3 regions of the Exiguobacterium sp. MMG028 genome follow, and region 2 is predicted to be linked to each of the others. Evidence: riboswitches for the same ligand, from Rfam matches in the RefSeq annotation. Region 2 holds a riboswitch; each other region holds the start of a gene.
The links. Region 2 has a riboswitch for S-adenosylmethionine ahead of PJK55_RS03110 (aminotransferase class I/II-fold pyridoxal phosphate-dependent enzyme). Riboswitches for the same ligand answer to the same signal wherever they lie in the genome.
Positions count from the first base shown of each region.

Region 1 (10,040 bases), 430 kb from region 2:
AATAATCTTTTTTACTAATTTGTACACTTTATCGAAAAAAGTGTGTTATAGTAAGTTGATGAATTTAGCATAGGAGTTGTTTGTAATGGCAAAATACGAAAAAGATCAAGTATTAACAGGTAAAGTAACAGGAATTCAACCTTTCGGTGCTTTCGTAGCACTCGATGACGAGACTCAAGGTCTTGTACACATTTCAGAAATCTCACACGACTACGTAAAAGACGTAAACGATTACGTTCAAGTTGGTCAAGAAGTTGAAGTGAAAATCCTTGAAGTGGACGAAGCTTCTAAAAAGATCAAGCTTTCAATGAAAGCGACTCAAGAAGCTCCAAAACGCGAGAAGTCTGCGAAGCCAGCTCGTCGTGCGCCACGCCGCAACGAAGCATCTTCAAACTTCAAGCAAGAAGAAGCTCCAGGATTCACAGTCCTCAAAGACAAACTTGAAGACTGGATCAAAAACACAAACTTCAAGAAGTAAGTGTTCGAAGGTGACCCGTTTTAAACGGGTCACCTTTTTTGTGTTTTACAGGAATCGATGGGGCTTATGACGAAACTGTAATTCGAATAGGGGGAGATTATATGAAGATTGGCATCATTGGAACGGGCGGGATTGCGACGAGTGCCCACATTCCGAATTATGTAAAAGCAGGGATGGATGTGGTAGCGGTCATGAACCGGACACGGGCGAATGGGGAACGTGTCGCACGACAGTTTGACATCCCGAACGTCTATGAGACGGTCGAAGAGATGCTCACGCATGAACAGCTCGATGCGGTCAGTATCTGTACGCCGAACGCCTTACATAAAGAGCAAGTGCTCCTTGCACTAGAAGCAGGATGCCACGTGCTCTGTGAGAAGCCCCCGGGCATATCGGAAGATGAAGCGGTGGAGATGTTAGAAGCGGCGAAACGAGCGGGGAAGACACTTCATTATGGATTTCATTATCGGCATCGTGCCGACACGGTTCTCTTAAAGCGGATGATTGACGTAGGAGAGATGGGCGACATCTATGCGGCAACGGCACTTGCCCTTCGCCGACGCGGTATTCCCGGATGGGGCGTGTTTACGAACAAAGAGCTTCAGGGTGGAGGGGCGCTACTCGATATCGGCGTCCATATGTTAGATCTCGCGCTTCACTTGATGGATTATCCGGAACCGAAAGAGGTTATCGGTCATGTCGGGCAATATTTGGGGAACCGTCCGGGTGTGGGCTTGATGGGCAAATGGGATCATGAATCTCTCTCTGTCGAAGACACGGCGAGAGCGATGATCACCTTCGATACGGGTGCTTCTTTGTTGCTCGATGTCAGTTACATGGCCAATGTCGAAGCAGAAGATACGATGCGTGTCGAGTGCAGAGGGACGAACGCCGGGGCAAGTCTATTCCCGCTCACGCTCCATACTGAAAAACATGGGGCACTGTTTGACGAACGACCTGCCTATTTGACGGAGCATGATCCGTATGAACGTCAAATTCAGCTGTTTCTCGAAGCGTGCCGAAAGGAACCGAACTATCGTCAAGCCGAGGAAGCCGTCATACTCCATCGCATCATCGATCGCATTTACGCATAAGCACGATACTTTTCATTCTTTGAAAACAGGGTATATAGTGTAGGTGTTACATATTTCTACGAGGAGGATGAATCATGCACAACTTTGAATACAAAAACCCGACAAAATTGATTTTCGGTACACATCAGGTCGAAACATTATCGAAAGAACTTGGCGCGCTCGACGCGAAGAAAGTGATGCTCGTCTATGGTGGCGGAAGCATCAAAAAGAACGGAACGTACGATGAAGTCGTGGCTGAGCTTGAAAAGGCTGGCATCTCATACGTAGACTTCTCTGGCGTCGAACCGAACCCGCGCATCGAGACGGTACGTCGTGCAGTCAAATTCGCACGTGAAGAAAACGTCGATGCGTTGCTCGCAGTCGGCGGAGGTTCCGTCATCGACTGTACGAAACTGATTTCAGCAGCGATTCCTTATGAAGGGGATGCGTGGGACATCGTGCTACGTGAACATATCCCGACAGAGGCGGTACCATTTGGGACGGTCCTCACACTCGCGGCAACAGGATCAGAAATGAACTCAGGCTCGGTTATCACGAACTGGGAAACACAAGAGAAGTTCGGATGGGGTCATCCACTCGTCTTCCCAACATTCTCAATCCTTGACCCACGCTATACAGTCTCGGTTCCAAAAGATCAGACGATTTACGGTATTGTCGACATGATGAGCCACTGTTTCGAACAATACTTCCACCCGAACCATGCGCCGGTACAGGAACGCATGACAGAAGGTGTCTTGAAAGCTGTCGTTGAATCGGCGCCGAAACTCGTGAACGATTTGGAAAACGTTGATCTTCGTGCCATCATCTTGTTCTCAGGTACGATGGCGTTGAACGGCGTCCTTCAAATGGGTGCTGCTGGTGACTGGGCATCGCACAACATCGAGCACGCCGTATCGGCTGTCCACGATATCCCGCACGCTGGTGGTCTCGCGATCCTCTTCCCACGTTGGATGGAACATGTATTGGATGAAGACAATGCTGCACGTTTCGCTCGACTCGGTACGGAGGTATTCGATGTGGAACCAGGTGAAAACGACTTGGAGACTGGGAAACGTACAATCGAAGCGATTCGTGCATTCTTCGACCAGCTCGGCGCACCAAACTCACTCCGTGACTACGATATCGATGAGTCGACATTCGATGCGATTCTCGATTCTGCGATGAAACGTGGCGCATTCGGTCGTTTCCGTACACTCGAACGTGAAGATGTCGCGCATATCCTCGAACTCAGCAAATAAGGCAATTTATTGCCTATTTTGCAATAATGATTGAACGAATCTAGCGTTTCCGTTTATGATGGGTCATGTATGGCTCTTTTACGAGCGATTTAAAGGAGGAAATGACATGTCAACTGTACGTTTCGATTATTCAAACGCGCTCTCATTCGTAGGGAAGCACGAAATCGACCAAATGCAAGAAACGGTAAAAACCCTTCACTCGGTGATTCACGAGCGGAGCGGTGCCGGAAGTGATTTTCTTGGGTGGGTCGATCTTCCGACCGAATACGATCAAGATGAGTTCGCACGAATCAAAGCTGCGGCGGAACGAATTCGCGAGAATTCAGACGTTCTCGTCGTCGTCGGAATCGGAGGATCTTACCTCGGTGCCCGTGCAGCGATCGAAATGCTTCAACATTCGTTCTTCAACGTATTGTCAAAAGAAGAGCGCAAGGCACCACAAGTATTCTATGCGGGCCACAATATCTCTTCAACGTATATGAGAGAGTTGCTTCAAGTGCTTGAAGGCAAAGAGGTCTCAATCAACGTCATCTCGAAATCAGGAACGACGACAGAACCTGCGATTGCATTCCGTGTCCTCAAGCAGTTCATGGAAGACAAGTACGGTCAAGATGGAGCGCGTGAGCGGATCTATGCAACGACAGACCGTGCCCGTGGTGCACTCAAGACACTTGCGGACGCAGAAGGATACGAGACGTTCGTGATTCCAGATGATGTCGGTGGACGTTTCTCTGTCCTCACACCAGTCGGACTTCTTCCGATTGCCGCTGCAGGAATTGATATCGATGCATTGATGGAAGGTGCACGTGACGCGCAAAACGCTTACAGCTCACCAGAATTGGCTGAAAACGAAGCGTATCAGTATGCAGTCGTACGTAACGCCCTTTACGCGAAAGGCAAATCGATTGAGATGCTCGTTAACTATGAGCCAGCTCTTCACTACGTGTCAGAATGGTGGAAACAACTTTACGGTGAGTCAGAAGGAAAAGACAACAAAGGGATCTTCCCAGCGGCTGTCGACTTCTCGACGGATCTCCACTCGATGGGGCAATACATCCAAGAAGGTCGTCGTGACTTGTTCGAGACGGTCATTCGTGTGAAAGAAGTCCGTCACTCGATGAACGTCCCAGAAGACGCTCAAGATTTGGACGGTTTGAACTTCCTCGCAGGCGAAACGATTCAGTTCGTGAACGACAAAGCGACAGAAGGAACACTTCTCGCACACACTGACGGCGATGTACCGAACTTGGTCGTCGAATTGCCAGAGATGACACCGTATCACCTCGGCTACTTGTTCTACTTCTTCGAAAAAGCATGTGCGATGAGCGGATACATCCTCGGAGTAAACCCGTTCAACCAGCCAGGCGTCGAAGCTTACAAAGCGAACATGTTCGCGTTACTCGGTAAACCAGGGTATGAAGAACAAAAAGCAGAGCTCGAAAAACGTTTGAATCAATAAGAAAACGAATCGGTCCGCGCGTCGGACCGATTTTTTTGTTTGAAACTGGGTGAAGACAAGGTAAAGTGAGAGTAGACAGGGGAAAGAAAGGGATGGACTATGAAGACATTCAAGGATTACTATCATAATCAAGTCGAGTTAAGCTTCACCCATTATCCGTTCTCAGACACGCCGCTCCACGTCTGGGTCGTCGCCCGATATGAAGACAAGTGGGTATTGACGAAGCATAAACAGCGCGGACTCGAGTTTCCAGGAGGGAAAGTCGAGCCAGGAGAACACGAGGACGATGCCGCTATCCGGGAAGTGTACGAAGAGACCGGTGGAGTCGTCAAAACGTTGCGCTATTTGGGACAGTACCGTGTGTTAGGTAGAGGTGATACGGTCATCAAAAACATTTATTATGCGGAGATTGAGCGATTCGAGGATCATCCTGCCATTGACGAGACAGATGGGGCTGTCCTGATCGATGCCTTGCCGGATAACTTATTGCGCAATCCACGCTACAGCTTCATGATGAAAGACCGTGTCCTACCGGAAACGATGAGGGTTCTCTATGATCAAAAACTGGTTTGACCGAATCGATGTGTTGCCACCTTATGCGGGTTACCGGGTAACGCGAGGATGGTACACGACGACAGATGGGGAAGAGGTCGTGGCGTATTCGATTGAGCCGAAACGTTCAAACGGCCAAGTGTTGATGTACTTACGAGGAGGAACGGCCCGAATCGGCGATGTCCGTTTACCACGTCTCATGCAATTTGCATCGCGGGGCTTTCACGTCGTCGCCCCGGTCTATCGTGGCAATCACGGCGGGACTGGAAAAGAGGACTTCGGTGGAGAAGACTTAGAGGATGTGCTCTCGCTATTCGATCGTGTCCACATGAGCGGGCGACCGGTCCACGTTCTCGGCTTTTCAAGAGGAGGCATGATGGCCCTCTCCCTCGCTTCTGAACGACCGGTCACGACGGTTACATCATGGGCTGGCGTGACAAACCTCGAGTGGACGTATGAAGAACAGCGTTCGATGCGGAAGATGTTACGTCGGATGACGGGTGGGGACCCCGAATCCGCAGAATCTGCGTATGTCGATCGTTCTCCACTTTATAAGGAATGGGATGCCCCGACGCTTCTCATCCATGGTACGGACGATGAACAGGTTCGCTTACGTCATGCGACAGCTGTTGCAGAGAAAATAGGAGAGCAAGCAGAGTTTTGGGTGCTTCCGTTTGGTCACCAGCTTCCGTTTTGGGATAAATGGGAGACGACCGAACAAGCCATGGACTGGATGTTGCGACAAGAAAAAACACTGACTCGTTAAAAATCGAGTCAGTGTTTTTACGTTAGATGACGAGTGGTCCGGCTGCGATGACGGACTCACTTGCTTTCGTGAAGCGATTGAAGTTTTCTTTAAATTTCATGGCGAGTGCTTTTGCCTCTACATCATAACGAGCTGGATCGCTCCACGTATCTCGCGGATTGAGCACGTCGCTCGGTACACCATCGATGGCTACAGGAATCTCGACATTGAAAATGTCATGTTTCATCGTCTCCACATCACTGAGCTGGCCGTTGACGGCGGCATTGACCATCGCACGCGTATAGGCGAGTTTCATACGTGAACCTTCGCCGTATGCTCCACCTGTCCATCCCGTGTTGACGAGGTAGACATCCACATCGTGTTCTTCAATCAATTTACCGAGCATATCCGCATAACGCTCAGGGGCGAGCGGAAGGAACGGTGAACCGAAGCAAGTCGAGAACGTTGCTTGTGGTTCTGTGACACCACGCTCTGTACCAGCAAGCTTAGACGTATAACCAGACAAGAAGTGATACATCGCCTGTTCTTTCGTCAGTTTGCTGATCGGTGGCAAGACACCATACGCATCGGCCGTCAAGAAGACGATCGTATTTGGATGACCGGCACGTGATGGGAGCATCGCGTTGTCGATGAATTCGATTGGATATGCCGCACGCGTATTTTCAGTCAAGGAGATGTTCTTGTAGTCCGGCGTACGATCTTCATTCAATACGACGTTTTCAATCAATGAACCGAAACGGATTGCATCATAGATTTGTGGTTCGTTCTCACGCGACAGGTTGATCGTCTTCGCGTAGCAACCGCCTTCAATGTTGAAAACCCCATCCGGTGACCATCCATGCTCATCGTCTCCGATTAAGTGGCGCTGTGGGTCAGCTGAAAGAGTCGTCTTCCCAGTTCCCGACAATCCGAAGAAGAGTGCCGTTTCGTTTGCATCGTTGACGTTTGCCGAACAGTGCATCGATAAGACGTTTTGCTCAGGTAACAAGAAGTTCATGACGGAGAAGATTGATTTTTTAATTTCGCCACCGTATTCTGTTCCCCCGATCAGAATTGTGCGCTTGGCGAATGAAACGAGAATGAACGTCTCTGAGTTGGTGCCATCCACTGCAGGATCTGCTTTATAACTCGGTGCATAGATCACAGTGAACGGATCGAACGCACCTTTCGTTGGCCATTCACGTAAAAATAGCTGTTTTGCGAACAGACTATGCCATGCATATTCCGTGATGGCACGGACCGGTAACGTATAGTGCTCATCGGCACCAGCAGACGCTTCGAGGTAATAAAGTTTGTCTTTCTTTTCTAAATGGTTGAGTACTTTGTCGAGAAGTGCTGAAAACTTCTCTTCCGCGATCGGTTGGTTCACTTTTCCCCAATCGACAAGGTTGTTGCTGACTTCATCTTGTACGACGAATTTGTCTTTCGGTGACCGTCCGGTAAAAGCACCCGTGCTGACAGATAAAGCCCCGTCTTTTGTCAGTACACCTTCACCATTTTGGATGGCTTCTTCCACCAGTTCTGGAACCGTCAAGTTCCGTTTCATGTCGGCACCATTAATTAATTCTTCGATTTTCAGGAGCGTTGTCGCCATCCTGAATCCCACCTTTCCCCTAAATAGATGTGGATGAAATCCGCATACTTCCGCGATTACGATTAATCAGTATGACATTTTTAATTATATGTGACACACTAATTAAATACAAGCGTTTCTTCTCTCTAAGTAAGCGCTTTCTTACAAAGACAGTTTATCACATTCTCTTATCACAAGGTGTTAAAAAACAGAAACGAATTAAAAAAATGTTTGACGATTCACAAACAGAAATGTTTTGCAAGTCAGTGAAAACTTTAACGAATTCGTCCGATTCCCTTGACATAATCGAGCGTCATTTATATGATGGTTTTCGTAACGGATACTCTTATTCTGAGCGGTGGAGGGAACAAGGCCCTACGAAGCCCAGCAACCGTCCGACATGAAGTCTTGTGCGGAAAAGGTGCTATCCTGAAGCGAAGCCATTAGCTTCGAACGATAAGAGGGTAAGGAAGAACGATTCAACCTTTCCCCATGTATGTCATCGGGGGAGGTTTTTTTCATTACCGTCCCAAAGCAACGCGTAAGGGGAACGAGTACCGTCCACATATCACCCTTATTATAGGAGGTTTTTTGAATGTCAAAATTGAACCGTCGACTTTTTACTTCAGAGTCGGTTACTGAAGGACATCCAGATAAAATTTGTGATCAGATCTCTGACTCGATTTTGGATGCCATTTTAGCGGAAGACCCGAATGCCCGTGTTGCGGCAGAAACGTCTGTCACAACGGGTCTTGTACTCGTAGCTGGTGAAATCACAACGTCAACTTACGTGGATATCCCGAAAGTTGTCCGTGAAACAATTCGTGAAATCGGATACACACGTGCGAAATATGGTTTCGATGCAGAAACATGTGCAGTCTTGACGTCGATTGACGAGCAATCAGTAGACATCGCGCAAGGTGTTGACCAAGCTCTCGAAGCACGTGAAGGTCAGATGACTGAAGAGGAACTCGATGCAATCGGTGCTGGGGACCAAGGTCTCATGTTCGGATACGCGACAAACGAGACACCTGAACTCATGCCGCTCCCGATCTCGTTGGCTCACAAATTGTCACGTCGTCTTGCTGAAGTTCGTAAGAACGGTACGCTTGAATACCTCCGTCCGGATGGTAAGACTCAAGTAACGGTTGAGTACGATGAGGACAACAACCCTGTTCGCATCGATACAATCGTTATCTCGACACAACACGCAGAAGAGATCACGCTCGAGCAAATTCAAGAAGACTTGAAAAAGTATGTCATCGAAGCAGTCATCCCGGCTGAACTCATCGATGCTGAAACAAAATACTTCATCAACCCGACTGGTCGCTTCGTAATCGGTGGACCACAAGGAGATGCAGGTCTTACAGGACGTAAAATCATCGTCGATACGTACGGTGGATACGCACGTCACGGCGGTGGCGCATTCTCTGGTAAAGATCCTACAAAAGTTGACCGTTCAGCAGCATACGCAGCTCGTTATGTAGCGAAAAACATCGTTGCAGCAGGGCTTGCGGATAAAGCAGAAGTTCAACTCGCTTACGCGATTGGGGTAGCACATCCAGTATCAATCGCTGTCGATACGTTCGGCACTGGTAAATTGAGCGAAACAGAGCTCGTTGAACTCGTTCGTGAGAACTTCGACCTCCGTCCAGCAGGCATCATCAAGATGCTTGACCTTCGCCGTCCAATCTACAAGCAAACAGCAGCTTACGGTCACTTCGGTCGTACAGATATCGAACTCCCATGGGAGCAAACAGATAAAGCAGCAGTTCTTGAAGAAGGCGCGAAGCGTTTCGCGTAATCAACAAAAACGACCTTTCCGCGGAAAGGTCGTTTTTTTAGGTTCAAGTCGTTGGAGGTGTCTGTTTATTGTCATTCGATGACGAATCAGTTGAAGTGTTTTCTTGTCCAAGCGCGGTATCCTTCGCTTCGACGACTTTTTCACCGATGTCTTGTAAATCTGATTTGGCTTCTTGAGCCGTCTCGACGATTTTATTGACGTCTTCTTTGACCGTATCGACTTCTCCGACCACTTTTTCATATACGTTTTGGACGTCTGTTGAGACTTCCTGAATCTTGCCGGAAGCGGTCTTTACTTGTTCAATGACTTGAGATGCTTTCCCGGCTGGATCTTGTTTGACTTCGTTCACGATGCCTCCGACCGAAGATTTTGCATTCGTAAGCGATTGTTTCGTCTGCTCCCGATTCGAGGAGCTAAGTAAGGCGAGGAGACCACCGACGAGGGCACCGAGTAACATCCCGGTCACAACGCTGATTTTTGGACCCCCTGCATCCATTTGGTCGAATTGACGATTTGGATTCTCTGTTTGTTCGACTTTCGGGTCATGCTCTAATTTTGGTTCCATGTTGTTCCACTCCTTCATGTGATTGGCATTGATAGTGTTATACCCTAGTCGATTGCGGACATAACGTTTTCTTATGAATCGTCACGAAAAAGAAACGAATGGCAGGATAAAAACGTGACGATAGGGAATGATACAAATAGATTGGCCAAAAGGGGGAAGCTGTCATGAACATGAGGGAAGCAGTTCCAGAAGATGCAGCATTAATTCGAACGATTGCACTTGCGACGATTTCAGAGGATGATTTGAATCGTTTGAAAGCGATGGAGCGCGCTTATCGACAAGAAGAGATTGTGCGAGCGATCAGTTCGAGTGAAGAAGCACGAGAGCAATACTTTATCGTCGGCGAGTTCGAAGAAGATGTCATCGGATTTTGTCATGCCATCGATCGCGGTGACATGTGGGAGATGCTTCGTCTTTATCTTCATCCTGATTATCACCGGAACGGGTATGGGGCAGCCTTTTTAAACTATCTCCAATCGAAAAAAGAACAACCGATGGAAGTGTACGTTGA
Region 1 covers NZ_JAQJIN010000001.1:144,975-155,014, forward strand. The annotation lists gene yugI (S1 domain-containing post-transcriptional regulator GSP13) at 86-478, shown strand; gene PJK55_RS00860 (Gfo/Idh/MocA family protein) at 580-1,572, shown strand; gene PJK55_RS00865 (iron-containing alcohol dehydrogenase) at 1,647-2,810, shown strand; gene PJK55_RS00870 (glucose-6-phosphate isomerase) at 2,917-4,269, shown strand; gene ytkD (RNA deprotection pyrophosphohydrolase) at 4,369-4,842, shown strand; gene PJK55_RS00880 (alpha/beta hydrolase family protein) at 4,823-5,587, shown strand; gene pckA (phosphoenolpyruvate carboxykinase (ATP)) at 5,610-7,181, opposite strand; SAM riboswitch class I at 7,504-7,623, shown strand; gene metK (methionine adenosyltransferase) at 7,756-8,964, shown strand; gene PJK55_RS00895 (hypothetical protein) at 9,008-9,529, opposite strand; gene PJK55_RS00900 (GNAT family N-acetyltransferase) at 9,694-10,040, shown strand, end outside.
Region 1: another riboswitch for S-adenosylmethionine. It lies ahead of metK (methionine adenosyltransferase); the one in region 2 lies ahead of PJK55_RS03110 (aminotransferase class I/II-fold pyridoxal phosphate-dependent enzyme).

Region 2 (10,040 bases):
CTGGATTCCGGCTTCCGTCAACAATTCACTGAGGAGCGCTTTCAGTTTTGTGGCAAACGCTTCATAATCTTCTTTTTCATTCAAATATTCAAGCATGATTGTATTTAGATCTTGTTTAGGCACGTCACTCACTCCTTTTCGCTGTCTTTAGTATATCATCTCCATCACGAAACGATATGGTAGCATATGTACAGAGGAGGAATGAGTATGATGCATACGTTTCGGTCAACCGAAAGAGAAAAACTGGAAATCATCGCAGGATTATTGCAACAAGCCGATTACCGCATCTCTCGTATTCGAGAAGATGGGGAGCAATACGTTGTGACCGCACGTGGGGTTGGGCAGCGTACAATCGAAGGCGAGCATAGTCGCATCGAAGGCATCGTTCAACACTTCGATGTGGAGGAATGGACGTTTCACGAATAAACGAGGACGATTCAGGTTTACTGCCTCATTTTTCGGGAATAACAAAAACAGTGAAAACCATGACTGTGAACGTTTAGGAGGATGGGGCATGTTAGAGACAAGGGTAGTAAATGATATGACAACGGTAGACCATGAAGTGAACGAGATGATCTCAGGAGGGTGTGTGAATGAACACATCTATTTGTTTGCCAAAGACGAAGAATTGACGATTCGACTGGCAGCGGAAGCCGGTATCCAACCGTACCGCATCCCGGAGAAAGGGATGTTTGAGTCGTTGCTCTCGAAATTTACGAGCAACTCAGAAGATCGAATGGAACAGATGGAAAGCCTCGGTCTCACGAAAGAGATGGTCGATTCACTCGAGCGTGAAATCAAAGATGGAAAAATCGTATTAGTCTGTGATAAATGAAAATGGACCGGATGCCCGGTCCATTTTTTTATTATTTTGTTTGATAATAGGCATTCACGATACGTCGCAACGACTGCTTGTCGAGGCGCAGTGGAGAGAATCCCGCATCTTTCAACAATTGTTTTGTGTTTTCGTCATGGAAGGTAATGTTTCGATTCAAATATGGATTGAATACTTTCACCATGTCGTTAAATGACTGTTCGACAGAGCTGAGTGTAGACGACGGCGTCTCCGTGATCGTCAAATGCGGGAAAGAGAGCGACTCTTTCATATAGTCGAGCATCATCTCATTGCGTGGTGGCGTGTCATTTGTGACATTGTAAATCGTGCCCGCTTTCGCATGCTCGATAGCGGCCAGAAGTACATCCGCGACATAATCGACCGGTACAAGATTTGAGGTACCCGTCGCCGATCCGATTAAACGGATTGATTCAAAGTCATGACCGCGGCGCTCCAATTTTCGTTTGAACAGCTCGAGTGCACGCATATAGCCATACATCGTGAACTTTGAATCCGCTTCTCCGGTCTTAGAGTCACCAACGATGATGGCTGGACGGAAGATGGATACGTCGAGTTCATCCCGTGATTGCCAGACAGCCTGTTCGGCATGTGCCTTACTCTCTTCGTATGGATTTAAAAAGGATTGGGATACATCATATAATGTCTCGCCGCCGACTTCTTTTGCCCCGAGTGTATAGGCGGTACTTACATGGAAAAACCGAGGAACGTCAATCAACTTGGCCAATCGAAGAGCTTCTTTTGTCCCCGTTACATTTGTTTCAAACAATTCATCGCGTAACTCTTCATCAAATTTGACGAGTGCTGCCATGTGTAGGAATAAATCGATTTTTCCTTTATGTGAATCGATAAATTGTTCATCAGCACCGAGTGCGTGTGCCGTCAAATCGCCAGGCAACACATCGATTGATTTTCTTTCTTCCACCGTGAACTGAGCATTTACTTTTTCCGGTGTTCGGGCGAGCATGCAAATCCGATGCCCCCGTTCAATCAACTCTTTGGCGAGTCGACCTCCTAAAAATCCAGTTCCACCAGTCATAAAAATATACAATCGCGTTCTCCCTCTCTGTGACATTCTGCATCCATCATATCAAGTCTTCCGTCATGTAGCTACTTTACGTCTTTCAAAATTTCATGTTTAGAAAAAAACGAAGTCGGTTATGAACTATAGAGAAGCGTACGAAAGGTGCGTAACGACAGCTTGCCTGTCAAATCCATTGAAGTGAGGTTTTTAAGAATCATGGCAAATCTATTCGGAACAGACAAGGATGACGTAGCAAAGAAGCAACAAGAAATTGAGAAAACGGTACAAGAGAAAAATATTACCCAAATCCATCTCTACTTTTCAGATGTTCTCGGTGATTTGAAACTCTTGACCCTTTCGGCAAAATTGTTGCCAGAGGTTTTTGAAGGAAAAACAATGTTTGATGGCTCTTCAATCAACGGATTCTCTTCCATCAAAAACTCCGACTTATTCTTGAGACCGGATTTAGATCGTCCACGTTATGAGCAAGATGGTGATGAGAGTATTTTGGCGTTCTTCTGTGATGTTTGTACACCAGAGGGTGAGCGATATGAATACGACCCACGTAATGTGTTGAAGGATGCACTCGAGCGAGCTGCACGCGATGGCTACTCGGTATTCGTCGGCGCAGAGCCTGAATTCTTCATCTTTGATGAAAATGGAGAGTTTTATGATGAGGCCGGTTACTTCTCGACTCGTTCAGAAGACAAAGGTTACGAAGTACGTCAGCATATCGCAAACCGCTTGAGCAATGTCGGATTCAACATCGAGGCGGTCCACCATGAGGTCGCTCCGGCACAACATGAAATCGGAATCAAATATGACGATGCGCTCCATACGGCTGATAACATTCAGTTCTTCAAAGAAATCGTCAAAATCGCGGCGAAAGAAAAAGGGGCATCTGTCTCGTTCTTACCGAAGCCTTTGCGTGACGTGAATGGTTCTGGGATGCATTTGAACATCTCGGTATGGAAGAACGACGATGCGGGCAAGGCGACAAACAATGCGTTTGATGAGGCTGACGCCGATTATGGACTCTCTCAAACAGCTCGTCATTTCATCGAAGGGATCTTAAAGCATGCCCGTGCGACGGCCATCTTCACAAACCCGCTCCCTGAGTCATATGAGCGTCTCGTTCCTGGATTCGAGGCACCGGTCAATATTTGCTGGAGTCCATCGAACCGTAGTTCGATGATTCGAATCCCGGCTTCTCGTGGAAGTGCGACTCGAGTAGAGGTCCGAAATCCTGACCCGAGTGCAAACCCATACTTGGCACTTGCTGCCCTCATCTACGCTGGTTTAGAAGGAATCGAGCAGAAGCTTGAACCGTCTAAGCCGAATGAAGACGACTTGTTCGAGTATTCAGCGAAACAAATCGAAAGCCAGGGAATCGCATCACTTCCTGCGACATTCCATGAATCGATTCAATCGCTGAAACAAGACAACTTCCATGATTACTTTAACCACAATATGATTGACCGCTACTTGTCACTCATTCAAGTACGCAAATAAAAAATGACGCCAGCCGATTCGATCGGCTGGCGTTTTTGATGATTAGTGGATTCCGCGCATATATACTTTGATTTTTGGTGCGAGTGCGAACAGAATCAAACTTAAGATAATGGCGACACCGCCGATGACTCCGAAATAGAGCATCTCATTCTCTGGTGAGTAGAACTTGACGAGCTGGGCATTGATCCCTTGCGCGGCAGCGTTCGATAAGAACCAAAGTGACATCGTTTGAGCAGAGAACGCAGCGGGTGCAAGTTTAGTCGTAGCCGACAAACCGACCGGCGACAAGCTCAACTCGCCCAACACGACGATAAAGTAACTCAAGACGAGCCAGAGCGGGTTGACGAGGGCATCCGGACCGCTGAAGTAAGCAGGGAGTAGGATGACCAAGAAGCTAATCCCTGCAAACAAGATGCCGAAAGCGAATTTCGTCGGGATACTCGGCTCTCGGTCACCAAGGCGAACCCACAGCCAAGCAAAGACCGGTGCGAGCAGAATGATGAAGAGCGGGTTCAACGACTGGAACCATGCCGGTGACAATGTGAATCCGAAGAATTCAAGGTCAGTCCGTGTATCGGCATAACTCGCAAGGATTGTTGCCCCTTGTTCTTGAATTGCCCAGAACATGACTGAGGCGATGAAGAGCGGGATGTAGGCGATGATGCGCGAACGCTCGACCTCTGTCGTTTTCGGACTACGATACATGATGATGAAGTAAATCGTTGGAATCGCAATCCCGAACACTCCGACGAGTGAGATGAACGTGTTGATTGTGAACCAACCGAGTGGGATTAAGATCGCGAGCAAAATGGCAATCCCGATTGTGACGAGACTGACGATTCGAATCGTTTTCTTTTTCTCGTCTGGAGACAACGGGTTCGGTACATACGAACCAGCAAGCCCGAGGTTCGTCTTACGTGTCAACACGAAGACAACAAGTCCAACGAACATCCCGATTGCTGCAAGGGCGAAGCCCCAATGGAACCCGTAATCTTTTTGTACTTGTCCAACGATAAGAGGCGAAATGAATGCGCCTAAGTTGATACCCATGTAAAAGATACTGAATCCAGCGTCGCGACGGCGATCCGTTTCACTATACATATCTCCGACAATGCTTGATACGTTCGGTTTCAATAGACCTGTACCAATAACAATCAACGCCATTGAGATGAATAAGAAGACGACGCTACCTGGAATCGAGAGGACGATGTGTCCGAGCATGATGAACACACCACCGTAGAAGACCGCACGTGACGTCCCGAATACTCTGTCCGCAAGCCATCCCCCAATGACCCCTGACATATAAACGAGCGCACCATAGACGGACATGATGGACAGCGCGACATTACGGTCGAGCCCGAGTCCACCTTCAGAAACCTCATAGTACATATAGAATACGAGGATAGCCCGCATGCCATAGTACGAGAAACGTTCCCAAAACTCCGTGAAGAATAGGGTGAACAACCCTTTCGGTTGTCCGAAGAAGCCTTTTTGTGGAACACTGTCCACGATTGTCTGTTTATCGATCCTTTCCATGAAAGATCCCTCCTTAACCGTTTTATCATAAAAAGGATTATTATGATTGTAAAGTGAATTGAATGATAATTTCAAATTTTAATAAAGATGAAAAGAATGAAAAGACCACACTTTCTAAAAAACAGACAGTGTGGTCAATGAGTGATTATGCGGATTTTTGCTTTGCTTCTGTCGCTTGAACATGACGTCCGAGTTGCCAGTAAATGATGCCTGACAGACAACTCGCGCCACCAATCAAGATCAGTGCGATATGTCCGGCACGATGATCGAAGAAGACACTCGCGATAATCGGAGCTGTGACACCGCCGATCAGCCATTGGACACTCGCAGCACCATTGTAGGCACCGCGCATGTTCTCTGGCGCAATCAAGGCGATGAATGTCTGTTGGACAGGAGACATGATCATCTCGCCAAACGTGTAAAACGCGTAGACAGCGAGTAAGATTCCGACGAGTGGGAGATAAGGAACGTCGAGAGCGTACAATGCTCTCGGGACGATCGCAATCAAGATCATCCCAATCCCGAATACGGTAGCTCCAGCAAACATGACTTTCCCAAAAGGCTTATTCCCGAGCTTTGATGCAATCGGGAACTGGAAAAGAACGACGAGGATCCCGTTAAGTGCCAACAGGTAAGGGAATGGGTTTTGTTGATCCGTATACGTCGGGAGCGACTCCTTCAAAAAGAGCGGCAACATACTTTCGACGACCGAGAATCCCATTGATATGAATATACCCGCAAAGATAAAGATAAGAAACACGCGGTCGTTATAGAAAACGCGCAACACTTCCCGATTGCTCGGAGTCTCGTCTTCCTTTAAATCCGGCAATGATTCGTGAATAAATGCCCCAAGCACGAGGGCATACAAACCAAAGATGAAAGCAGCCGCAAAGAAAATCAGCTCCCGATCGATGAACAGCACCGCACTCCCGAGAAGCGGTCCGAATGCGGCTCCAATGTTATGCCCCATTCGTAAGAGTCCGAATGCTTCGTTCATATGCTCGGGTTCCGTGACGTCAGCGACCATTGCACTGGCTGCAGGGTGGAACAATGAATTAGTCAAGCCGAGCATGGCATTGAGTAAGAGCAATGGCCAAAACGAATCGGCGAACGCAAAACCGATGAGGGCGAGCGCGTCACCAACGATAGCAATCATCATGATTGGTTTTCGTCCGTATATATCAGCAAACCTTCCCCCAATCATCGAGCCGAGGAGCGCCATGATTGGTCCCGTCGCCATGATGATTCCGACTTGAAGATAGCTGTCTAACTGGTCACTATAATAAAGGACTAAGAATGGGGCAATCATGAACATCATGATTCCCGTGATTGTCTCTCCTAAGAAACGTATCCAAATGTTGCGGTCGAGTTGCTTGAGTGATTGAAACATACAGGTCACCTGCTTTATTTAATTTTAGACACAAAAGGGACGTCATATGCATGAAGGCATACGACGTCCCATGTTGTTTATGCATGCCTAGTTAGGCAGGCGTCTTAGATCTGTTTCAATCGAAGAGGTGCCTGCCAATCAGTATGAACTTGAATGAATGGTTTCGAAGATACTACTGACATGAGAACCTCTCCTTTCTGTTAATTGTTGTTCTTCTCTTAAACTGTATGACACATTTCATCAATGTGTCAACAAATTATTGGGAGGATTTAGATTAATTCATTTAAATTTTTTCGGTTTAAACGATAATCAATCAGTCTAGACAAGACGACTTGAATCATCGCCGTGATCGGAACACTCACAAACATGCCGACGAGACCGAACAGGCTGCCCCCGATAATGATGGACGTGATGACCCAAAACGGCGTAATTCCGACGCTGTCACCCAAAATCTTCGGTCCGAGCCACAATCCATCGAATTGTTGCAACAAGAAGATGAACAAGAGCACCAATACGGCGGTGAACGGGTCATAGAAGTAAGTGATGATAAACGCAGGAATCATCCCAAGTAGTGGACCGACATACGGGATGAAGTTGAGGACGCCGACGATGACACCAAGCAGTAATGCATATGGAGCACCGATGATTAAGAGTCCGATGACAGCGAGAACACCGATGATCAGACAATCGAGTGATTTACCGATGATGTATCGTTTAAAAATGTAATCCATCTCCTGAAAGATATCAATTGTCGTCTTCGCAGTACCGACGGGTAAAAGCGCATAGAGAAGACGCTTGAACATACGAGCGAAGACTTCCTTGTCTTTCAAGAGATAAATCGAGATGACAATCCCGATCAAGAAGTTGATCAATGTCATTGTAAAACTAGAGACATAACCGACAGACGAGAGGACGGCCGTCTCGACCCATCCGGAATAACGATCCTCGAAGCGTGCAAAATCAAGCGCTTGGGCGATCGTCGCGTTATAGTCTTTCAAGTAATTGTTTACATCACCTAAGAACGCATCGATTTGACGGATATAGGCGGGTAACTCCTCGATGAGTGATGAAAGACTCGAGTAGATCCGCGGAAACAACGTGACGACCGAGATCGCTAAAATCCCGATAAACGTGATGTAGACGATGAGCAGACCTTGATATCGCTTCAAATGGAACCGTTCTTCAATATAAGAGAGTACGGTGTTGAGTAACAAAGCGATGGCAATCCCCATGATGATTGGGGTCAGTAACTGAAACGTGTACTGCAAAACACGTGAGATGGTATCCGGTTCACTGATGACCCGCCATAAGACGAGTAAAATCAGACCGATCACACTGAGTTTCCAAATAAGTTGACGATTAAGCTCCAATGCTCTATCCCCTCATACAAATATAATTTTTCTACCCTTTTACTATGAATGTTTTTTGAAAAGGATTCAATAGATGTTCACCTTGAAAAAAATGTTTGACACCGTTGGAAATGTCTGGTTAACTTAGGGACATACTAAAATTACATAGCGAATAACACTTTCTATCAAGAGAAGCGGAGGGACTGGCCCGATGAAGCTTCAGCAACAGATTGCAAAATACTGTGCTAATTCCAGCAAGGTGACCTTGAGAGATGGGAAGGTGGTTGACTACATACGTCTGTATTGAGCACCCCTTTCCTCAGAAAGGGGTGTTTTTTCGTATCAGGAGGAAGAATCATGGCAGACAGACGTTCACAATTATTAAAATCTTTACCAACCCAACACTTCGTCGGATTAGCAGAAGAGGTCGCGGCGGTAGAGGCTAGTGGAAAGACCGTTATCCGGCTCGGGCAAGGGACGCCCGACTTACCGACTCCCGCTCCAATCTGTGAGGCGCTCGAACGTGCCATCACGGACCCGGCGACACACCAATACGGTCCATTTCGTGGACAGACCCGCTTGAAAGAAGCGGTCGCATCATTTTACTCTCGTGAATATGGTGTCGAACTCGACCCGGAACGAGAAGTCGCGATCTTGATTGGTAGCAAATCAGGCTTGATCACACTCCCACAATGCCTTCTCGAACCGGGTGACGGGATTTTGCTCCCGAACCCGGGTTACCCGGATTACATCTCGGGGGCGCGTCTGGCTGGTGCGGAAATCATCGACTTGACGTTAAAAGAGGAACATGGCTTTCTTCCGGACTATTCAACACTCGATCCGGCACACGCAAAGCTCATGTATTTGAACTACCCGAGCAATCCGACTGGGGCTGTCGCGACGCCGGCATTCTTTGAAGAGACCGTCGCGTTTGCGAAGAAGCATGATGTGATGGTCGTCCACGATTTCGCTTATGGAAGCATCGGGTTCGACGGTTATGTTCCCCCGAGCTTTCTTCAGGCAGATGGTGCGAAAGAAATTGGGATTGAAGTATACACGATGTCGAAGGCGTTCAATATGTCAGGATGGCGGGTCGCCTTTGCTGTTGGGAACTCCGATATCATCGAAGCCATCAACACGTATCAAGATCACGTCCACGTGTCTGTCTTCTCAGCCATTCAAGAGGCAGCAATCGTGGCGTTAGAATCCCCGCGTGACTTACGTGATGACCTAGCCTCACTTTACGAAACAAGACGAAACCGATTGATTAATGGGTTACGCCGGGCGGGGTGGGAGATTGAGGCACCGAAGGGTTCGTTCTTTGTATGGGCGAAAGTACCTGAGGGGGATGCAAAATCGTTCTCGACAAAGTTACTCCACGAGGCGGGAGTCGCCGTCACACCAGGCTACTTCTTCGGAACAGAGGGAGAGCACCATATCCGTTTCGGTCTCGTATCGTCTGAACAGAAGATCGATGAAGCGGTAGAACGGATTGAGAGACTGTTTGCAGCCTATGAGGAGGTACACTTGTGATACGTCAGGCCGTGCTCGAATATGACCATTCAAATGATGCGCTCGAGGACCTTCATACGGTGATCGGGAATCGAGAGGCACTCGTTTTGAGAGGATCGAACGGATACGGTGAAGCGGTTCGCGTATCTCCTCGTCTAGCAAATCTTCCGAGCGTGCGATTCAACGGGGAATGTTCAGACGAAGAAGTAAATCGTTTGAATGCCTATCGACCCGACGTATGGATTGCCGTTGGTGGCGGCAAATTGATTGATACAGCAAAACGAGTCGCGGCTTCTCAGAGCGTACCGCTCATTGTCGTCCCGACACTCGTGTCAAACTGTGCCGCTTTCACACCGCTTAGCGTCATCTACACTGAGGAAGGGTCATATATCCGTTACGACACATTTCCGGTCGTCATCGAGCGTGTCATCGCGGATGAACGACTGTTACGTGATTCACCTTACGACTATTTCAAGGCTGGCGTGATCGATACGGTCGCAAAGTGGTTCGAGGCCCGATATATTAGCGGGACGAAATCAAGGGATGCAGGCATTCAGTCAGGGCTATCGCTCGCGGCACAGTGTGGCAAGTTGATGGACCTGTCAATCTGCGAACAGGATTTCCGTCGCTACGGCACGGACATCCGATATCTCGTCGACCATGTCCTCGCAATCGGTGGTGCGGTTGGTGGATTCGGGGATGCCGGCACGCGTGTTGCTGTCGCGCACGCTGTTCATAATGCACTCAGTCGCTTTGGTTCGACCCACCATTGGCTACACGGAGACAAGGTAGGTTTCGGGTTGATTGTTCAAGAACGATTGATTAGATCCGATGACACCTTCCTGCTCAAGGACTGGCTTCAAT
Region 2 covers NZ_JAQJIN010000001.1:570,261-580,300, forward strand. The annotation lists gene PJK55_RS03070 (GTP pyrophosphokinase) at 1-123, opposite strand, end outside; gene PJK55_RS03075 (hypothetical protein) at 208-426, shown strand; gene PJK55_RS03080 (general stress protein) at 515-835, shown strand; gene PJK55_RS03085 (SDR family oxidoreductase) at 867-1,904, opposite strand; gene PJK55_RS03090 (glutamine synthetase family protein) at 2,094-3,389, shown strand; gene PJK55_RS03095 (peptide MFS transporter) at 3,432-4,925, opposite strand; gene PJK55_RS03100 (MDR family MFS transporter) at 5,071-6,315, opposite strand; gene PJK55_RS03105 (AI-2E family transporter) at 6,585-7,685, opposite strand; SAM riboswitch class I at 7,844-7,943, shown strand; gene PJK55_RS03110 (aminotransferase class I/II-fold pyridoxal phosphate-dependent enzyme) at 8,022-9,197, shown strand; gene PJK55_RS03115 (iron-containing alcohol dehydrogenase) at 9,194-10,040, shown strand, end outside.

Region 3 (10,040 bases), on a different contig from region 2:
CCACTTGCTGTCACAAGGAACGTCAACGGGTCGTCCGATACGCGGATGGCCAGATTGCCGCTCGTCCCAGGGAACCAGTCCCGTGCGGCAAGCTCGTCTTTAATGTCGGCAAGTTCTACCCATCGTTCTTGTACGGTCATACGTTCACTCCTTTCATGTGAGCTGAAATGTCATAGAATGTCTCGAACGGAACATAGTGGATTCCTTCCGCCTCGCATAGCGAAATCAGTTGACCGCGCGCATACACGACGTCGGCACGTTTGGCGATTTCAAAATCGGTGACAGAGTCCCCAATGACAATCAACGTATCGGCAGGTGAGACGATCTGTCGGGCAATCGTCGGCTTGCAACATCCGCAATCATTCGAACAATGAACATCGCATGAATGAGGCCATGTGACGCGCGCGGTCTCTCCTGAAAAATCAACGTGATTGCAGTAGATGTGTTCCGGTGCGACATGACCTTCTAGAATCGGATGGACGAAAAAGTCCATGCCCCCACTGACGACATCAAATCGAAAACCGTGCGACTTCATCTCTTGCAAAAACGCGATGAACCCTGGTCGAAGTGTGATAGTCGACTGCAGAAAGTCGCGGTATAAAGCTTCCTGATGACTCGGGAGTAAGTTAAACATTTGACCGACGCCTTCTCGAATGGAGAGCGTTTGGTTCAAAACACCATCTTTGAGTTCGACCCATTCAGGTGGGGCGAAGCGTCGCATCAACGCGATGATGTTATCTTCTTCCGTGATGGTCCCGTCGAAGTCACAGATGACGTGCGTACTCATCGCGCACCCCAGGCATCTAACGCGGTCGATAATGCATCAGTCTCGCTCGTCTTACCGATTGCCTGATCGATTGCTTGGCGGAATGCCCTCGCACCGGCAGCCGCACCGTCTGGATGCCCATGAATCCCGCCGCCGGCATTGATGACGACATCCGTTCCGAAGTCACGAATCAAATCCGGGACGAGTCCTGGGTGAATCCCGGCAGAGGGGACCGTCAGAATCGGTTTCGTCCAATGGGATTCCGTCGCATATGTTTGAATCTGTTCTGCTTCGTCTTTCGGTGTCGACAGTGAACCATATGGTGACGGGAAGAGCGTCAAGTCTGCCCCGGCGAGTCGAATCAGTTTCCCGAAGAGTAGGGAATGACGAATCGATCCGGTCAACGCTCCTGCAAAAGCGGGATGTGCCAAAATCGGGACGTGAATCTCAGGGTCTTTGGCGAGCTCTCTTAATGCGTCGAGCCCGTACGTATACACGTTGAACAACAGTGCGGTCGCGCCTGCCTCAATCAAACGTTTTGCCTGGTCGCGTAAGGTGAAAACCGGTCCGCTCAACGTGACGGCGTATAGAACGGAACGACCCGTCAATTCTTTATGCTCTAGAATGATCGATGCTCCAATCCGAGCCCGTTCGAGCGATGGGGTGAGCGGATTGTCATATAAAATCTCATCGTCTTTCACGAGATCGATGCCACCTGTAAACTGGTCACGAAGTTGTGTCGCTAAAAAATCAAGGTCACGCCCGATGACGCCTTTAAAGATGCTCATGGCGAGCGGTCGGTCGTGTACTCGAAGGATGTCGCGGACACCTTCAACGCCGAATGCGGCACCAGGAAAGTCCGATGCGAGCTCGTCCGGGAGCGATAGGTCGACAAGTTGGACGCTCGGGTCGAGCGACAGTTTTCCAAATGTCGTCGTCAGAATGGACGAAAAGTCCGGCGTCACATTATGTAGCGGGTAACGAATCGAGAAACGACTCGTCGTTTCCTGTTGGGAGGTATCGATGACCTCACCTCGGAACGCCTGTAGTTGATGCTGTTCGAGATGGTTCAATTCGGTCCATGTCCCGACGGTCAGCTCATGTGCGATTTTCTCAGCCACGTGCTCGACGTGATCGGTATGTTTGATTTCATAAGTAGCGATGATTCCCATAAGTTCCTCCTTTCAGGTCAAACAAAAAATGACCTCATGCCAAGGCAAGAGGTCATTCGAAAACAATGAACTCTTATCTCTCAGCGATAGCTGCAAGAATTAGCACCGTGCCATTTCTGGTCGGTTGCTGCGACATCATCGGGCTTGTCCCTCCGTCTGCTCTTGATAAGAATAGTTGTGAAGTTGTGAAATTTAATTGAATTTTTACATAGAATCGCTCACTCGTCAATTCCTTTTTTTGAGAAAAAAAGTTTGAAAATAATGTTTCTATATATGCGTGTCAAAAATAGGGAGTCGACCGAAAATAGAGGATTGACAACTAGCGTGCCTAGTCCGTAATATTCGTCTCAACACGTCAAACACAATTACATCATTTACTCTTATCGCGAGTTGGCAGAGGGAATTGGCCCTAAGACGCCGCAGCAACCGACCATTTGGCACGGTGCTACATCCACCAGACATATGTCTGAAAGATGAGAGGAACAACCAATTTGGGTGTGCCTCTTTCTCGCGGAGAAAGGGGCTTTTTTCATGCATAGATTCAAGAAAGGGGAAAATCATCATGGCTTATGAGGCGTTTACAGAACAAAGTGTCGTCGAACACGTTCGACAGTTGGGGTTACTAGAAGAGGGGATTGCAGAATGTGAGGAGATCGGGGATGGGAATTTGAATCTCGTCTTTCGCATTCGTCAAGGAGAAACGTCGTTGATCGTGAAACAGGCGTTGCCGTATGCAAAAGTCGTCGGAGAGAGCTGGCCGCTCACGCTTGACCGTTCGTGGATCGAACAACTGGCACTTCGTGAATTTTCAAAAGTCGTACCACGATTCGTACCAGATGTACTCGGTAGCGACCGTGAACTCGCCTATACGATTTTAGAAGATTTGTCAGCGTTTGAAATCGTCCGGACGGGTTTCCTAAAAGGAGAGAGCTATCCGAATTTAGCGCGTCACGTCGGTACATTCCTTGGGGAAACGTTGTTTGCGACGTCTGACTATGCGAACGGACCGCTCGCCAAGAAACAAATCGAAAAAGAGTATTACAATCCAGAGCTATGCGATATCACAGAAAAACTGATCTTCACTGATCCGTATCGTGATGCAGAATCGAATCAAATCGAAACGGCTCTTCGTTTAGACGTGGAGCAGCTGTGGTCAGACCTCGCCTTGAAAATTGAAGTGACGAAATTGAAGGTCGGGTTCGTGACCAAACATGAAGCGTTGCTACATGGGGATTTACATACAGGAAGCATTTTTGCGACCCGTCAGGAAACGAAAATCATCGATCCTGAGTTTGCGTTTTACGGCCCATTCGGTTTTGACATCGGTCAAATCATTGCCCATTTGGTGTTCTCGACGTATGCACATCCATTGAAGCGGTTCGAACGCTTCACAGAAGTGCTCACTGTCTGGGAGACGTTCGAAAAAACGTTCCGTACCCGCTTCACCCAGGCGGTCGAGCCGTTCAACACAGTAGGATTCGTGGACGAACTGTTGCCATCGATTTTGAGTGATGCGATTGGCTACGCGGGCTGCGAATTGATTCGTCGGACGGTCGGTCTAGCGGGCGTCGCTGACTTGGAAACATTGCCAGACGACCTTCGGATCGAACGGAAACGTCATGCCCTAGAACTTGGCACGCGTCTCATCAAACAGCGTCATCAGATTCAATCCATCGATCAGCTGATCCCGGTCCTATCGGAGGTGCGGGTATGAGTGTGCAAAGTATTCATTTCGATGCCGACACCGAGGTGTTGACGATTTTAGATCAGACGCTGTTGCCGCAAGAAGAGCGCTATATTGAAGTGTTGACGCTCGAACAGGCCGAACAGGCAATCAAGTCGCTTCAAGTTCGGGGAGCGCCGGCCATCGCTTACTTTGGGGCGTTCGTCCTTGCGAAAGAGGCATCACGTCTCCAGGACAATTTATATTTTCACCGCCAATTGGACCAGGTCGGCCAACGGTTGATTGCGACAAGACCAACAGCGGTCAACTTACAGCATATCATCGAATCACTCCTTCGACTGAATGTGGGGGAAGACTTTGAGCAGATCGCAAAAGCCATCAAAGTGCGTGCGATTGAAATCTATGAACAAGACGTGGCCACGTATCGCACGATTGGTGAACATGCGTTGACTGTGTTACCTGCTGGTGGGAACGTGTTGACGATTTGTAACGCCGGTGCCATTGCGACGTCACGATACGGTACCGCGCTTGCTCCGTTCTATGTCGGAAAAGAACGAGGCATCCCGTTTCGTGTATTCGCGTCGGAAACTCGTCCACTGCTTCAAGGGGCACGGTTGACGGTATGGGAGCTCGACCGGGCAGACATCGACGTCACATTAATCACGGACAACATGGCCGCATGGACGATTCAGACGAAACAAATCGATGCCATCATCGTCGGGGCGGACCGTATCACCCGTACAGGTCATACGGCCAACAAGATCGGGACACTCCAACTCGCGATTTTGGCGAAGCATTACGGCATTCCGTTTTATGTGGCAGCCCCGCATTCGACGTTTGATTTGGAAGCAGACGACACGATTCAAATCGAAGAACGGGACGCGCATGAAGTGACTCATATCGGGGGACATCCGACGGCACTCGTCGGCATCACCGTCTTCAATCCGGCGTTTGATGTGACCCCACCAGAACTCATCACCGGTCTGATCACGGAGACAGGTGTGCTCGAACCGACCGAGTCGGTCATTGTACAACACGTAGGAGGAAACGCATATGTCTAAAAAAATCATTTTCTTCCTGTTGACCGTCATCCTGGCTCTTGTCGGATGCACGAACGAACAGGCGCAACCGAAAACGACCGCGACAACAAATAAAACGGAGACAAAAACAGTCAGCGTATCGAATGAGACCCTTCCAAAAAACCTAGAAGTCGCCCTCGTCATGCAGATGTCGATTGGGACGTTCTCTTCCCAATATATCGAAGGGGTGACCGAGCAAGTCGAAGCGTTCGGTGGCAACGTGAAAGTGTATAACGCCGATAATGATTTATCGAAGATGGCGAGTTATGTCGATACGGCGACAACACAAGGGGTCGATGTGATCTTAATTGACCACGGGCGTGCCGATGCCTTGAAAGAGCCCGTTCAACGGGCGCTCGACAAGGGCATCAAAGTCGTCGCATTCGATAACGATTTAACGAATGAAGGGGTGACAGTCATCGACCAAGATGATTATTCCCTCGCTTGGCGTTCACTCAAAGCTCTCGCAGAAGACTTGGACGGGGAAGGGAACATCGTCACAATCTGGGTCGGCGGATTCACGCCGATGGAACGTCGTCATACGATTTATGACGCGTTCTTGAAACGATACCCGGGTATCCAAGAAGTCGCGAAATTTGGTTCGGCGACGAACAATACAGCGCTCGATACGCAAAGTCAGATGGAGGCAATTTTGAAGAAGTATCCGGAAGGCGAAATCGATGCGGTGTTTGCGATGTGGGATGAGTTCGCAAAAGGGGCGAGCCGTGCAATCAAGCAGGCAGGACGTGATGAGATTGCGGTCTACGGGATTGACTTGAGTGACGAAGACCTACAACTCATGCAAGAGGACGGGAGTCCGTGGGGTGTGACGGCCGCGACGGATCCAGCCGAAATTGGTCGCATTCAAGTCCGTTACGCTTATCAAAAAGTGGTCGGGGAAGAAACCCCTTCGATTCACTCGGTTGATCCATATTTAGTGGACCGTGACGTCTTGCCGGATGAGCCTGTCACGATGAATGACCTCGGACAGTACGTTCCGGGTTGGGGCGAGTCGAATGCGGCATGGTCGGACTGGATGAAGGAGACGGACTGATGATTCGCTTGGAACGAATCACGAAACAGTATGGTGACGTGACGGTGCTCGATCAGCTATCGTTCAGCCTAAAACCGGGAGACATTCATGGACTCCTCGGTCTGAACGGGGCGGGTAAGAGTACGCTGATCAAACTGCTGAACGGAACGGTCGAACCGACGTCCGGTGAACTGTCCATTGATGGGACGACCACACGTCTCACACCGGCGGAAGCGATTCGTCAAGGCATCATCACGGTATCGCAAGAAGTGGATGATGCGCTCTATTTGGACTTGCCTGTATACGAAAATGTTCTCCCATGGCAGACGGTGAAGCGGATTCGCCCACAACTGTTGAAACAGCGGGCAAAAGACGTGCTATCCCGGGTCGGTTTAGACATCGATCCAACGCGTCCGGCCGGTCACTATCCGCTCAGCGTAAAGCAACGTCTTCTCATCGCCCGGGCACTCGAGAGTGATGCCAAGTATTTATTACTCGATGAGCCGACCGCTGCCTTGTCGGAAACGGATGCCGCTGCCTTGCTTGAATTATTACAAACGCTGGCGGCAGAAGGGGTGGGCATCGTGTTGGTCACGCACCGGTCAGATGAACTGACGCGCGTCACGTCAACATCTACCTTTCTTCGAGACGGACGTGTCGTATATGAGGGACCGTTTCAAACCCTTTCCACGGAAGCCGTTCAAACCTTTTTGAGTGGGACGACATTTGAAGGGACACAGGAGAAGGCAATCCCTGAAGAGGGGAGTCGCTTATCCGCACAGTTGACCCTCCCTGCGTTCGGGACGCATCTCTCCGTTGAAGCGTACCGCGGGGAAGTGCTCGGGATTGGAGGATTGACGGGGAGCGGGAAGACGGAACTCGTGGAAGCCTTGTTCGGTCTTTCTGGGCTTCGTCAATCGATCACGGTTGATGGAACAATACACGTGATCAAAGAACCGACAGACGCTGTACGTTTAGGATTTGCACTCGTTCCAGAGGAGGGACGTCGTCACGGATTATTTCTAGACGAGACGATTGAGCGGAACGTGATTGCTGTCGCAGGAAAGACCGATGGTGTCTCTGACGTACTGGCATCGCTTCGCGTCCGCTATGCGAACATGAGACAACCTGTTCGTGAGCTGAGTGGTGGAAATCAGCAGAAGGTCGTCTTTAGCAAATGGCTACTTGACGACCGGGACATCTATCTGCTCGATGAACCGACAAAAGGGATTGATATCGCAGCGAAGCAGGACGTGTATGAACGCGTCGTCGCACTCGCGAAACAAGGGAAGACCGTGTTGTTCACCTCAAGTGAGCGACATGAACTTGAACGGGTCGCCAATCGGATTTTTTGGCTCGACCGTGGACAATTTGTAGAGAAAGGAGGCGCATGACATGGCACAATTAGTGGTCAAAGAACGAAAACGAATCAGCGGTCAGATCGGTCAATACGGGACGTTACTCGCAATCCTTGGGCTGATTGCAGTTTTTACCGTGACGAACGATCAATTTCTGACGTATGCAAACTTTAGTGACATCATCAAATCGGTTTCAATCGTGTCGTTACTTGCTCTTGGCGTCACATTTTCGCTCATCGTCGGCGGTTTCGACTTATCGGTCGGGTCGACGGCGAGTCTCGCGACAATCGGGGCAGCGGCAAGCCTTGTCCTTCATCGACAAGAACTTCTCGTCGCGCTGCTGATTCCGCTCGCCCTAGGGATTCTCGTCGGACTATTGAATGCGCTCGTCACAATCAAATTCCGGTTACCGGATTTGCTAGCGACACTCGCCATCATGTACGTCATTAACGGGATTCAGTTGACGTATACGAAAGGATTCTCGATTTATGACAACATGCCAATTGAAGGGGGGACGGCGCCAGGACGCTTCATTCCATCCTTTTTATTTATCGGACAAGGAACAATCGGTCCGATTCCGTTCGTTGCCTTACTCATGCTGTTGTTCTTCATTGGGGCTCACTTGTTTTTAACGTATACACGGACAGGGCGAGAGTTTTATTACGTTGGGTCAAACGCAGAAGCGGCCCGCCGCTCCGGGATTGCCGTGAATCGGATCAAGTTGTACGCTTACGTGCTCAGCGGATTGTTTGCGGCCATCGGCGGCATCATTCTTGCATCTCGGATTGGGACAGGACAGGTCTCGGCCGGAGCACCGCTTTTGATGGACGCTGTTGCGGCTGCTTATATCGGCTACGCCGTCTTTGGGACGGGTCGTCCGAACGTGATCGGGACATTGATTGGAGCTATTTTGATCGGAATTCTCTTGAATGGACTGACGATGTGGGACGTGCCGTACTATGCGCAAGATATCGTCAAAGGGACGATTTTGATTGGAGCGCTCGGTCTTTCTTATATTCAAAAGAAACAACGGACATGACAAAACCCCCGAACATCAGTTGTTCGGGGGTTCGCTTTGTTCACGCGTCATTGTGAGAAACGGATACACACCGCCGTTCGTCTCCTGCATGAACGTGTCTTGTGGGATGAAACCGAGCGACTCGTATAACCGGATGGCCCGTTTGTTGAACGTGGCGACGGCAAGATGCACTGTGCGAGTCCCATATGTCGCCTCGATCCAAGTAAGGATTGAAGTGAGGAATCGATGTCCGTTGCCGCTCCCTGTCAAATCAGGGCGCATGCCGAGACCAATGGAAATGGTTTCTGCTGACTCGAATTGCAATGTGACAAAGCCGATGAGATCGTCGTCCTCAAGAATGGCGAACGTCGCGTCTCCCCGTTCATCCGCATCTAAAAATAAGGCGAGGTCTTCTTCGTCGGCATCCATATTGTAAAACGCGTATTCGCCTTCATAGCGCCACTTGAAAGCGATTAGTTCGGCTTGCTCTTGGGTGAGTGGATGAAACGTATGGCTCATAAAAATTCCTCGTCTCTGATTGAAGTGGTCATGCTACACTCAAATCGTATCATGAAAACAAGGGGAGGGAACGTGATGGCAGTCAAATTGGACATGGTCGGGATCGTCGTGACGGATATGAAGCGGTCGCTCGACTTTTATCGGGCGCTTGGGTTTGAGATTCCAGAAGCGATGAACGGGGAAGCGCATGTAGAGATTGACGAAGGAGGCGTGCGTCTCGCGTTCGATACGGTAGAAGTGGCCGAATCAGTATACGGGGAATGGAAACAGGCAGACGGGCATCGAATCGAGCTTGCCTTCTTATGTGAAAGCCGTGAGGCGCTCGACCGATTATATGACAAGGTACTTGAACAAGGATATGCGTCACACAAAGCCCCATGGGATGCGTTTTGGGGACAACGTTACGCCATCCTGTACGATGCGGATGGGAATTTGATCAGTCTGTTCGCTTCATAAAAATAATCCCGGGCCATGTGGCTCGGGATTATTTGTTGTCGTGGCACTCTCCCCATGAACAAAGGGCATTCATGGCGGGTTGCAGTCCGAGGGCATCTTCAGTTAATGAATATTCGACGTGGAGGTGCTTCTCGGTCGAATAGTCGACACGGCGAACCATGCCGAGCTGTTCGAGTTCACGCAATTGGTCGGTCAACACTTTTCGGCTGACGTCCGGAATCGCTCGTTGAATATCAGAAAAACGAAGCGGTCCATCTTGAAGCGTGCAGTACACTTGAGGGCGCCATTTGCCGCCGATAATCTCAAGTGCACGGTTGACGGGGAACGATGTGGTCATGTTCAAGGAACCTCACTTTCGGGTAGTTACTTCAATGTGCGTACTTTTTTTCTTGCTTCAATGACAGTATCTTATCGTTATCCGCTAAATTGAGCAAACAAAAAGGAGTAGATGAAACATGACGTATCCAAGAACATTTTCACACATCGGTCTTTCTGTACCGAGCGTAACCGAGGCTGTAAAATTTTATGAGGACGTGATGGGATGGTATACCATCATGACACCATCAGACGTCGTCGAGGACGATTCGCCAATCGGAGTCATGTGTACAGACGTCTTCGGACCAGGCTGGGGTAAATTCCGTATCGCCCATATGTCAACAGGAGACGGAATCGGAATCGAGTTATTTGAGTTCCCGAATAACGAGACACCAGAAGACAATTTCGAGTTTTGGAAGACAGGAATCTTCCACTACTGTGTACAAGATCCTGACATCGAAGGGCTTGTCGAGAAGATTGTCGCCCATGGCGGCAAACAGCGGATGCCGATTCGGGAGTACTACCCGGGTGAAAAACCGTATCGCATGGTGTACTGCGAAGACCCATTCGGTAACCTCGTTGAAATTTATTCTCACTCATACGAACTCACGTATTCGGAAGGAGCTTACTAAACATGAAA
Region 3 covers NZ_JAQJIN010000002.1:512,606-522,645, reverse strand. The annotation lists gene PJK55_RS09840 (methylthioribulose 1-phosphate dehydratase) at 1-140, opposite strand, end outside; gene PJK55_RS09835 (2-hydroxy-3-keto-5-methylthiopentenyl-1-phosphate phosphatase) at 137-787, opposite strand; gene PJK55_RS09830 (2,3-diketo-5-methylthiopentyl-1-phosphate enolase) at 784-1,938, opposite strand; SAM riboswitch class I at 2,009-2,110, opposite strand; SAM riboswitch class I at 2,316-2,418, shown strand; gene mtnK (S-methyl-5-thioribose kinase) at 2,501-3,652, shown strand; gene mtnA (S-methyl-5-thioribose-1-phosphate isomerase) at 3,649-4,683, shown strand; gene PJK55_RS09815 (sugar ABC transporter substrate-binding protein) at 4,676-5,755, shown strand; gene PJK55_RS09810 (sugar ABC transporter ATP-binding protein) at 5,755-7,128, shown strand; gene PJK55_RS09805 (ABC transporter permease) at 7,130-8,131, shown strand; gene PJK55_RS09800 (GNAT family N-acetyltransferase) at 8,147-8,629, opposite strand; gene PJK55_RS09795 (VOC family protein) at 8,705-9,085, shown strand; gene PJK55_RS09790 (winged helix-turn-helix transcriptional regulator) at 9,114-9,422, opposite strand; gene PJK55_RS09785 (lactoylglutathione lyase family protein) at 9,541-10,032, shown strand; gene PJK55_RS09780 (zinc-binding dehydrogenase) at 10,035-10,040, shown strand, end outside.
Region 3: another riboswitch for S-adenosylmethionine. It lies ahead of mtnK (S-methyl-5-thioribose kinase); the one in region 2 lies ahead of PJK55_RS03110 (aminotransferase class I/II-fold pyridoxal phosphate-dependent enzyme).